DNA from 3 places in the Lactiplantibacillus sp. C232 genome. Region 3 is predicted to be linked to each of the others. Evidence: predicted binding sites of a transcription regulator. Region 3 holds the regulator's gene; each other region holds the start of a gene.
What was found. Region 3 encodes Rex, which represses fermentation and respiration genes when NADH is low (regulators of the CRP and FNR family bind a similar motif). Its sites were predicted from a motif close to TTGTGAANTANTTCACAA; they were not measured.

Region 1: a site for Rex is predicted at 1,309-1,326, ahead of MZO41_RS13995 (class II fumarate hydratase). Genes of this name have one in related genera too.
Region 2: a site for Rex is predicted at 1,442-1,459, ahead of MZO41_RS11805 (iron-containing alcohol dehydrogenase). Genes of this name have one in related genera too.

What each region holds. Positions count from the first base shown of each region.
Region 1 is NZ_JAMSKZ010000017.1:59,187-62,473, forward strand. It holds gene citF (citrate lyase subunit alpha) at 1-305, shown strand, start outside; gene MZO41_RS13990 (flagellar biosynthetic protein FlhB) at 641-877, shown strand; gene MZO41_RS13995 (class II fumarate hydratase) at 1,370-2,752, shown strand; gene MZO41_RS14000 (flavocytochrome c) at 2,925-3,287, shown strand, end outside.
Region 2 is NZ_JAMSKZ010000012.1:51,310-54,596, forward strand. It holds gene yjeM (glutamate/gamma-aminobutyrate family transporter YjeM) at 1-570, opposite strand, end outside; gene MZO41_RS11800 (aggregation-promoting factor C-terminal-like domain-containing protein) at 867-1,262, shown strand; gene MZO41_RS11805 (iron-containing alcohol dehydrogenase) at 1,558-2,730, shown strand.
Region 3 is NZ_JAMSKZ010000006.1:61,980-65,266, reverse strand. It holds gene MZO41_RS07540 (CPBP family intramembrane glutamic endopeptidase) at 165-809, shown strand; gene MZO41_RS07535 (redox-sensing transcriptional repressor Rex) at 974-1,651, opposite strand; gene MZO41_RS07530 (ABC-F family ATP-binding cassette domain-containing protein) at 1,820-3,287, shown strand, end outside.

The DNA.
Region 1 (3,287 bases), on a different contig from region 3:
CACCACTTGTCCGTGGTCGGTTAGCGACGATTGTGCCAGAAGTAACAACCGTTGTAACGCCGGGGGACTCCATTGACGTGGTTGTGACGGAATACGGGATTGCAATCAACCCCCGGCGTCAAGACCTAGTTAAAGCACTCAGTCATGTCCCAGGTGTGCCGGTCTATACGATTGAAGAATTACAACAATTAGCCGAAAAGAAAGTCGGCCAACCCCAACCACTTGAATTTACAGATCGCACCGTTGCCTTGATTGAATATCGCGATGGCACGATTATTGATACGATTAAAGCGGTGAAGGACTAAAAGATATTGATGACAAAAATGACCCGGCTGATGACTAGCTGGGTCATTTTTATTTATGGTGAATTGAAATGAGTTAAGCAGGGCAGTTCTATTGTACGTGTGACCAATGCGCCTTATAGACACTTGTAGCGAACAGATACTGGAGACAAATAATATTTATCGGCTTGGGAAATGGTAAGATTTATTTGGTTGCTTAGACTGATAAGCAAGTTAATGAATATGTAGTACAATATAAATAGTTGTTCGTGTTTATATATTGAAATGCGTCGTTGTAAGGAGGCTTCACGCATACAATTGTTTGCAAAGAACTATAAGGTGATGCGGGTGATTAAGTGATGGAGCAATTTCCAAATTTTAAGCTATTTATTGATAAATATTTACCATGGTTAGCCGTTATTGGTTTTGTTGTGACGGTCAGTGTTAATGGTAATGTTTGGTTGTATTTTATGTCGGTTCTGATTATATTTGTCGTGGTTGCAATTATTGACTTGCTGTTTAAGTATTGGAACCATGCCAAGATTTTAGGTATCATGATTGTCCTTTTGGTGCTTGGACTATGGTTGAATCGCTAAGTATACTGTTAGATGGGGATATTCAGTTGGAACTGATAAGTAAACATAGCAATGTCTTTATCAAAAATATCTCGGCTAATATCAATTTAGTAGAGATATTTTTGTTTTAATTAGCGATGTCCTGAATTTTTAACATGATTCGGGACTGAAAAGGGCCCGACAGTTAGAAATGTTGTTTGTCAGCTGGTGTGCGTCCTATTCCGATATTGACTTTAACCTCCAGAGTATGCAAAAAATGACGATTACGAGTAAAATTGGTCAACAGAAATAAATCGGAACATGTGAATAAATAAACATTTTTATCAAACACACAGTTACCGCAAACTTTCAGCGCCAAACGACTGTTACATAAACCTCATAACTAATACTTATAGCTAAAACTGAGTTTGACTATAGCTATATGGGGGCGCTAAACTAGGTTTATAAACTAAATGTTATTTTTTTCACACACTTAGTAAGCGCTTACCAACACATTAATTGGAGGTTATCAACATGACAGAATATCGAGTTGAATCAGATACTTTAGGCGAAGTTAAAATTCCTGCGAACGCCTTATGGGGTGCTCAGACAGAACGGAGTCGCCATAACTTTCCGACTGGTACGAAGATGCCGTTGGAAATGATTCGGGCATTACTTCAAATTAAGCGGGCCGCAGCGATTGCGAATAAAGAAGTTGAAGCAATGACTGCTGAAAAAGCTGATTTAATCGTGGCTGCCATTGATAAGTTATTAGCGCTCGACGATGAAGATTTGCGTAAGGACTTTCCGCTGGTTGTTTACCAAACTGGTTCGGGGACGCAAACGAATATGAACGTTAATGAAGTGGTCGCACACATGGCTGGTAAGATCAATCCTGATATTGAAATCTTGCCGAACGACGATGTTAACCATGGTCAAAGCTCTAACGATATCTTCCCAACGGCGATGAACATTACGGCCGCAGTTGCCGTGGATAAGCTGATTGCCGCAGCGGAACACTTATTAGCGGAATTGAAGATCAAACAAAAGAAGTACTGGCGGGTAGTAAAGATCGGCCGGACCCATCTTCAAGATGCAACGCCATTAACTTTTGGCCAAGAAGTGAGTGGTTGGGCCAGTGCGATTGAACATGATATTGCCTACTTAAAACAGTTGAATCCAACGTTAGGCGAGCTTGCAATGGGTGGGACCGCCGTTGGGACTGGTCTAAATGCTGCCCCTCATTTTGCTGAAAATATTGCTGCGGCGATGAGCAAATTGTATGGGATTGAATTTACGGCTGATTCCAATAAGTTCTATGGTTTGGCCCATCATTCTGGCTTAAACGTGGTTCACGGGGCCATCAAGACCCTAGCAGCCGATTTGATGAAGATTGCCAATGATGTGCGGTTCTTGGCAAGCGGTCCACGGGCCGGTTATGACGAATTAAACATTCCGGCTAACGAACCCGGCTCATCAATCATGCCTGGGAAAGTTAACCCAACCCAAGCTGAAGCCATCACTATGGCAGCGGTACGAGTTATGGGGAATGACGTGGTCGTCGATTTAGCTTCTAGCCAAGGTAATTTTGAAATGAACGTTTACAAGACCGTTTTGATTGATGCCTTCCTTGAATCTGCTGAATTGTTAGCTGGAACGATTACCGGCTTCACTGACCGAATGATTGCTGGTTTGACGGTCAACCAAGACCGGATGGCAGAGTTAGTCGACAGTTCCTTGATGACGGTTACGGCATTGTCACCACATATTGGCTATCATGATAGTGCGATGATTGCTCAAGCAGCTGAAAAAGCGGGGACGACATTGCGTGAAGCAGCCATCAAGTCTGGCAAAGTAACCGCGGAACAATTCGATGAATGGATGGTTCCACTGGATATGACGAATATTGATGATTAAGCTAAAATAAGTATTGATCGGCGTTGAACCGTTAACGTGGATCAAGGTGGCACGGGTCATTGTTCCTAGACTTGGAATGGTGGCCCGTGTCCAGTTAACGACAATAATAAATGAGATTTTGGTTCCATCCTGGGGAATACCCCGGACGAATTGAGAGGAGAAGTGGCAATCAATGGCTGAAAAGTTTACATTTACACCAACCGCCTTAGCGGATCTAAAACCGAACTATGACGTAGTGATTATTGGATCGGGGGGCGCGGGTTTGACTGCGGCAATCCAGGCACATGAATTGGGCCTGAACCCGGTTATTTTAGAAAAAATGCCGAAAATCGGTGGTAACACCACCCGGGCTTCATCCGGTATGAATGCGGCGGAGACGAACGTCCAATTGCATCACCATATTGTTGATAGTTTTGGCGATTTCTACGGCGAAACCCTTAAAGGTGGTGGCGGTATGAATAACCAAGCACTGTTGAAATTCTTCACGGAACACAGTGCGCTCGCAATTGACTGGTTAGCAGACCACGGCATTAAG
Region 2 (3,287 bases), on a different contig from region 3:
GAATTGTCCGTGATTCAAGGCTAAAACGACCCCCGAAACCACTAACAGGATTGCCGTCAAACTGGTCACCGCCAGGCCGCCTAAACTCGTGACCCGCACAATGCCTTTCATCCCTTTGATGGAAACGAACGTCACTAGCACCATCCATAGACAGGACAAAATCCCAATCATCTGCGTCGCATTCAGACCAAACATCGCAAAGCGCTGCGTTTGATCGCTCCCAAAGAAGATGGTCGTAAACGGAATCCAGACTTTAGCTGACGTTGAGACTAACCAAATAATGTACGACGCAAACCACATGAACGTGCCCACGAACGCAAATTTCGCATTCACACTCACTTCCAGCCACTTGTACATCCCGCTACTATCAGACTTAACCGCTGCCCCGAACTCCGCCATCATTAGCGCGAACGGGATGAAGAACAGTACGGCTGCGACTAGGTAAAATAGAATCGAGCTGTAACCCATTAAATAATAGGCCACCGTACTATTGGCAAATCCGAAAACGGTCGTAAAGATCATCATGACTAGCGCCATCAATGTAATCTTTTCATTATCTTTTGTTGCCATTATTGCACTCCCTCACTTACTCCTTTAATACTTTTGTAAAGCTATTCCAATTTAAGATTACCGAACGAAGGCAATAAAGCGCTTTAGTTTTCCTAACAATATTATGATTTTTTCATGTGATAGTCAGCGCAATTATTCATCTAAACAATTGCTGCAACAGTTATTGACAACAACTATTTCATAACGGAAACGTTCATTTAATAACATAGTAACTTTTCTTTAACATAGCTGACACATAATTGGCGTATTCTACACTTATCAGCTTAGGGAAAATATAAAACGGGGTTATACATATCATGAAAAAATTTAACTTTAAAACCATGTTGCTATTAGTTTTGGCTAGTTGTGTCTTCGGGGTCGTCGTTAACGTGACTACTAGTCTTGGACCACAAACCACAATCACCGCCCAGGCCTCCAAGAAGCTTAGCCAAGCCCAGCAAATTGCCAAGATCAACGCCAAGCTTTCGAAAGCCAACCGCGCTGCCAAAAATTGGATCGCCTATCGTGAATCTGGATACAGTTATACGGCTCGTAATGGCCGCTGCTACGGTCGCTATCAATTGTTGCGCTCATACTTACACGGCAACTTGTCACCCGTCAATCAGGAAAAACGTGCTAATACCTACGTCGCCTCGCGCTACGGCTCCTGGGTCAAGGCCAAACGGTTCTGGCAACATCATCACTGGTACTAACCCAATTTTTCTATTGGATCACACTAAAAAGACGACTAATTACTAAGATTGTGAATCTTTGTAATTAGTCGTCTTTTTGTAGGCAGTAATATAAAATAGCATGAGGACTATAGTTCACCGTCATTTAACACTTGGTTACAACAGGTATGCCGTGATTGCCGCACCTTTTCTAAACGATATTGTGAAAAATATAATTAATTAGCCAAAAAGTATTGCAAATTGTAATTATTACGACTATAATTTGATTCGTAAATTAGTAATGATAGCGATTACAATATAAAAAGAGGTTATTAATATGACTGAACGTAATTTTGATTTCTTAATGCCTAGCGTTAACTTTTTCGGTCCTGGTGTCATTAGTAAAATCGGCGAGCGTGCCAAAACTCTTGGTATGCACAAGCCAGTCATCGTCACCGACAAATTTCTTGAAAGTCTGCCAGACGGCGCCGTTGCTCAGGTGCGGCGGTCACTGGATGCTGCCGGGATTGACTACGTAATTTATAATCAAGTTGAACCCAACCCTAAAATTCATAACATTCAAGCTGTTAAAGCCTTATATCAAGCCAATCAAGCGGACTCCCTGATTACTATTGGCGGTGGTTCTGCCCACGATACCGGAAAAGGTGCCGGCATCATCATGACTAACGGCGACGATATCACTAAGTTAGCAGGAATCGAAACACTCAAGAATGCCCTACCACCACTGATTGCGGTCAACACTACCGCTGGGACTGGTTCTGAATTGACCCGTCACTGTGTCATTACGAATGAAGAAACGCATTATAAGTTCGTCGTTGCTTCATGGCGTAACATGCCACTCGTGTCCTTTAACGATCCCACTCTCATGCTAGATGTTCCTAAGGGACTCACGGCCGCAACTGGCATGGATGCTTTTGTCCAGGCTATCGAACCCTTTGTTTCTGTCGATCACAATCCGATTACCGATTCACAGTGCATCCAGGCCATCAAATTAATCGAAACATCATTACGCGAAGCCGTCGCCAATGGGCATAACCTAGAAGCCCGGACACACATGGTCGAAGCTGAAATGTTAGCCGGCATGGCCTTTAACAACGCCAATCTAGGTTACGTGCACGCCATGGCCCACCAGCTCGGCGGCCAATATGACGCACCCCACGGTGTCTGCTGCGCGCTGCTCTTACCCTACGTTGAAGAATATAATCTAATCGCGTGCCCCGAACGTTTCGCCGAGCTCGCCAAAATTATGGGCGAAAACACTGATGGCTTATCGACTCGTGATGCTGCCGAATTAGCTATCAAAGCGATGAAACAACTCAGCGAAGACGTTGGCATTCCGCATTCCATCAAGGAAATTGGCGCCAAGATCGAGGACTTCGAACACATGGCGACTAATGCGCTTAAAGACGGTAACGCCTTCTCTAACCCACGCAAAGGTACTAAAGAAGACATCATCAAGATTTTCCAAGCCGCATATGATGCCAAGTAATCCCCCATTCAAAGTTAACTAAATCATTCACAGCAAATAATCGGTTCAAGAATTCATAGTAAATTCTTGAACCGATTATTTGATTGGGACCTCTCTACAACTCGAATCGTTACTCGGCAATGCCATGCACCCCACGTTTGGACGCGCTATTCAAAATAAACACCGCAACAATAAACCGACAAACACAGATAAGAATATCTATCAGAACACGCATTGTGCAAATTAATTTGTCCTGATTTGTGATTAAAACTTGCCGGTTCTTAAATTCAAAAACAGCCAGCTATGGACCGCTGGGAAAAAGTTCGACTCAGCGTAAACTTGTTTAGTTAGTTCGTCCTACACCGACCTCCAGGCATTTCTGCCAATTGCCGGAACGTGGTGGGCACAGATTTAAGCCGAAGCCCACGTCTCAAATACTGGCCTTTCACTAACCAAGCCAAGGACGCTTGCTAAGTGAAATTTCACCACTGGGCATTGGCCGAAACGCCTTCCAGTCGGGACAGTGTTCGAATGGCGGACATGTGCGTACCCAACTTTTGGTGAATTCGTCATTGTTT
Region 3 (3,287 bases):
CACTCCTCAACCTCAAGTGCTAATTACATTGTCAACTATATCATTTTAATTCAAGATTGCAAGTGATTTGTCAATTATTAGTCAAAGAATGTCAAATCGACTATAATGAATACTATTGAAGTATCAATAAATCTTAAATCAAACTTTTAAAAGGACGTGACTTGATGGTTAATCGCCGCCAATCAATCTTTATTCTTATCATCTACTTTATTATTTACGCACTACCGAGCGTCCTTGTGACTGCTTTCCATCAGCTAGGGGCCCAAGTATTCGTGATTCAAACGGTCGACTACTTAGTCGGTGCAATCCTACTCATCTGGTTGGCGAGTCGCATGCGGACAAAAAACGTTGTTGAAAAACAACCAAGTAACTGGTTCATGACGTTCATCTGGGGATTGATCGGTCTTGTCCTAGTCATCATTGGTCAAGTCATCATTTTAAAAATGACGGCTTTACTGGGACAGTCAACAGCGTCAACCAACACGACCACCCTCTTAACTGTTGGGCAACAATATCCCGCTTTCTTCTTAGCCATCATTGTCGGTGCCCCGATTATGGAAGAAATCGTCTTCCGCAAAGTTATCTTTGGCAATCTAAGTGCGGTTACTGGTCAGATTGGGGCGGCCTTGATTTCTAGTGTGTTATTTAGCTTTGCACATGCGGATGGTCACTTTATCCTCTATGCCTTTATCGGGTTATTATTCTGCTGGTTATACCAGCACACCGGTCGGATTCAAACATCGATGACGGCCCACATCCTAATGAACGCATCGGTTGTGTTACCCACGTTATTAGGCTTACTGCACTAGTATCATTACTAGGTAGCGCTAACCTAGCGTTTCAACGTTAATTTTCACCGAATATTTATACGTTACAATCAATGATTCGTGATCTAAGTATGTTAAAAAAGCTTCCCTGAATAATTCAGAGAAGCCTTTTTATAGCCATTTAATTTCAAAGATAAAGCGAGTTATTAATCTTCAGTCTCATTTTCATCGTCATTACCATTGTCACCTAATTGCTGACCGTAATGTTCAATGAAGTAGATCAATGTTTGTAATTCGTTGGTCAAATCAACGTTCTGAACCCGTACTGTCTCAGGAACGGAGATTCGTAACGGCGTAAAGTTCATGATTCCTTTGACGTTTGCATCAACCAAGTCATCGGTAATTTTCTGAACAACCGTGGTTGGCACCGTTAAGATAGCAATCTCAATCTGTTGTTCGATCAATTGCTTTTTGAGCTCCGTCATTGGGTACACTGGAACCCCACTTTGGACTGTATTGGCAATCGCCTCGTTGACATCAAATGCTGCTGAAATGCGGACATTACTGTTTTTGTGAAAATTAAAGTTCAGTAGGGCGTGGCCCAAATTACCGACCCCAATTAAAGCAACATTCGTTAAGGTGTCTTGATTTAAAATCTTTTTGAAAAATGCAAGTAACGTTTCAACATCGTATCCATACCCTCGTTTGCCGAGCGCCCCAAAATACGAGAAATCTCGCCGAATCGTTGCTGAATCTACTTTAACCGCCTCGGACAACTCGGTCGATGAGACCCGCTTCTTATCTGCATCTAGCAAGATATTTAAATAGCGGTAATAAATCGGTAACCGTTTTGCCGTTGCCCGTGGAATTTTTGTTTCTGCCATTCGGACGTGTCCTCCTAATTAAAAGTTTGTGAATTTGCTGACACTATTCTAGCATAACGCGTGACTTTGTGAAATAATAATTACTTATTATTCCGAATAATTGGGTCAGGCCGTTACAATATGCTACAATTATGTCACGAATTAAATGTGAAAGGAGCTTAATAAAGCGTGATTTTACTACAAGTACAGCAAGTTATGCGGCGTTTTGGCGCCGATGTCTTGTTCGATAACGTACAAATGGATATTCAAGAACACGCTCGGGTGGCCCTCGTCGGTCGAAACGGGGCCGGAAAATCAACCTTACTTAAAATGATTGCCGGCGAAACGGTACCGGACGAAGGCCAGATTTCAATGCGCAAGGGCTTAACAATCGGTTACTTGGCGCAAGACCAAGGACTGGATAGTAACAATACGATTTGGGAAGAAATGAGTAGTGTCTTTGCTGAGTTACATGCCATCGAAAAACGGATGCACCAGCTCGAAAATCAATTGAGCGACCCCGCAATCATGAATGATGAGCAGGCTTATCAACAGACCCTGAAAACCTATGATCAGATTCAAACTGGATTTCAACAAAAAAACGGGTACGGCTACCAAGCTGAGATTCGGGGCGTGTTGCACGGCTTCCAATTCGACGCCGATGTGTACGATAAGTCGGTGACGGCACTATCCGGTGGACAAAAGACCCAGTTGGCCTTGGCCAAGTTGTTACTTGAAAAACGGGACTTGCTTATCCTTGACGAACCGACGAACCACTTGGACGTCGAAACTCTTACTTGGTTGGAAAGCTATCTCCAGTCTTACTCTGGTGCGCTGCTAATCGTTAGCCATGACCGTTATTTCTTAGACCGGGTCGTTAACGAAGTCTATGACTTATCACACCATGAAATGGTGCACTACACTGGTAACTACGACCAGTTTGTGCAAGAAAAAGCGGCTCGAATCCAAGCACAATGGAAACATTATGAAAAGCAACAAGCGGAGATCAGCAAGCTTGAAGACTTTGTTAATCGTAACATCGTGCGTGCTTCTACGACAAAACGGGCCCAGGCTCGGCGTAAGCAGTTAGCAAAGATGGACCGCCTTGACCGCCCTGATAGTGACGAGAAGACTGCCCACTTTGGCTTTCATGCGGCTAAACAAAGCGGCAACATTGTGTTGACCGTCAAAGATGCAGCCGTGGGCTATGATGGTCAGATTCTTTCGGAACCCGACAACTTGAATATTAAGAAACATGAAGCTATTGCCATTGTTGGACCGAACGGTATTGGAAAATCGACTTTCCTAAAGAGTATTTTGGGACAGATTCCATTCATTAAAGGCCAGGCCGTTTTTGGCACCAACGTCGTTACGGGCTACTACGATCAAGAGCAACGTAATTTAAACGACAAAAAAACCGTCCTCAGTGAACTTTGGGATGAACATCCCACCACTCCTGAAAAAGACATTCGTACCATTTTGGGCAGTTTTCTCTTCACTGGTGAAGATGTTGATAAACCCGTTCATGCCCTATCTGGTGGAGAACGAGCCCGGTTACTGTTGACCAAACTTGCCATGCAAAATGACAACTTCTTAATCTTAGATGAACCAACTAACCACTTGGATATCGATAGCCGTGAAGTTTTGGAAGTCGCCC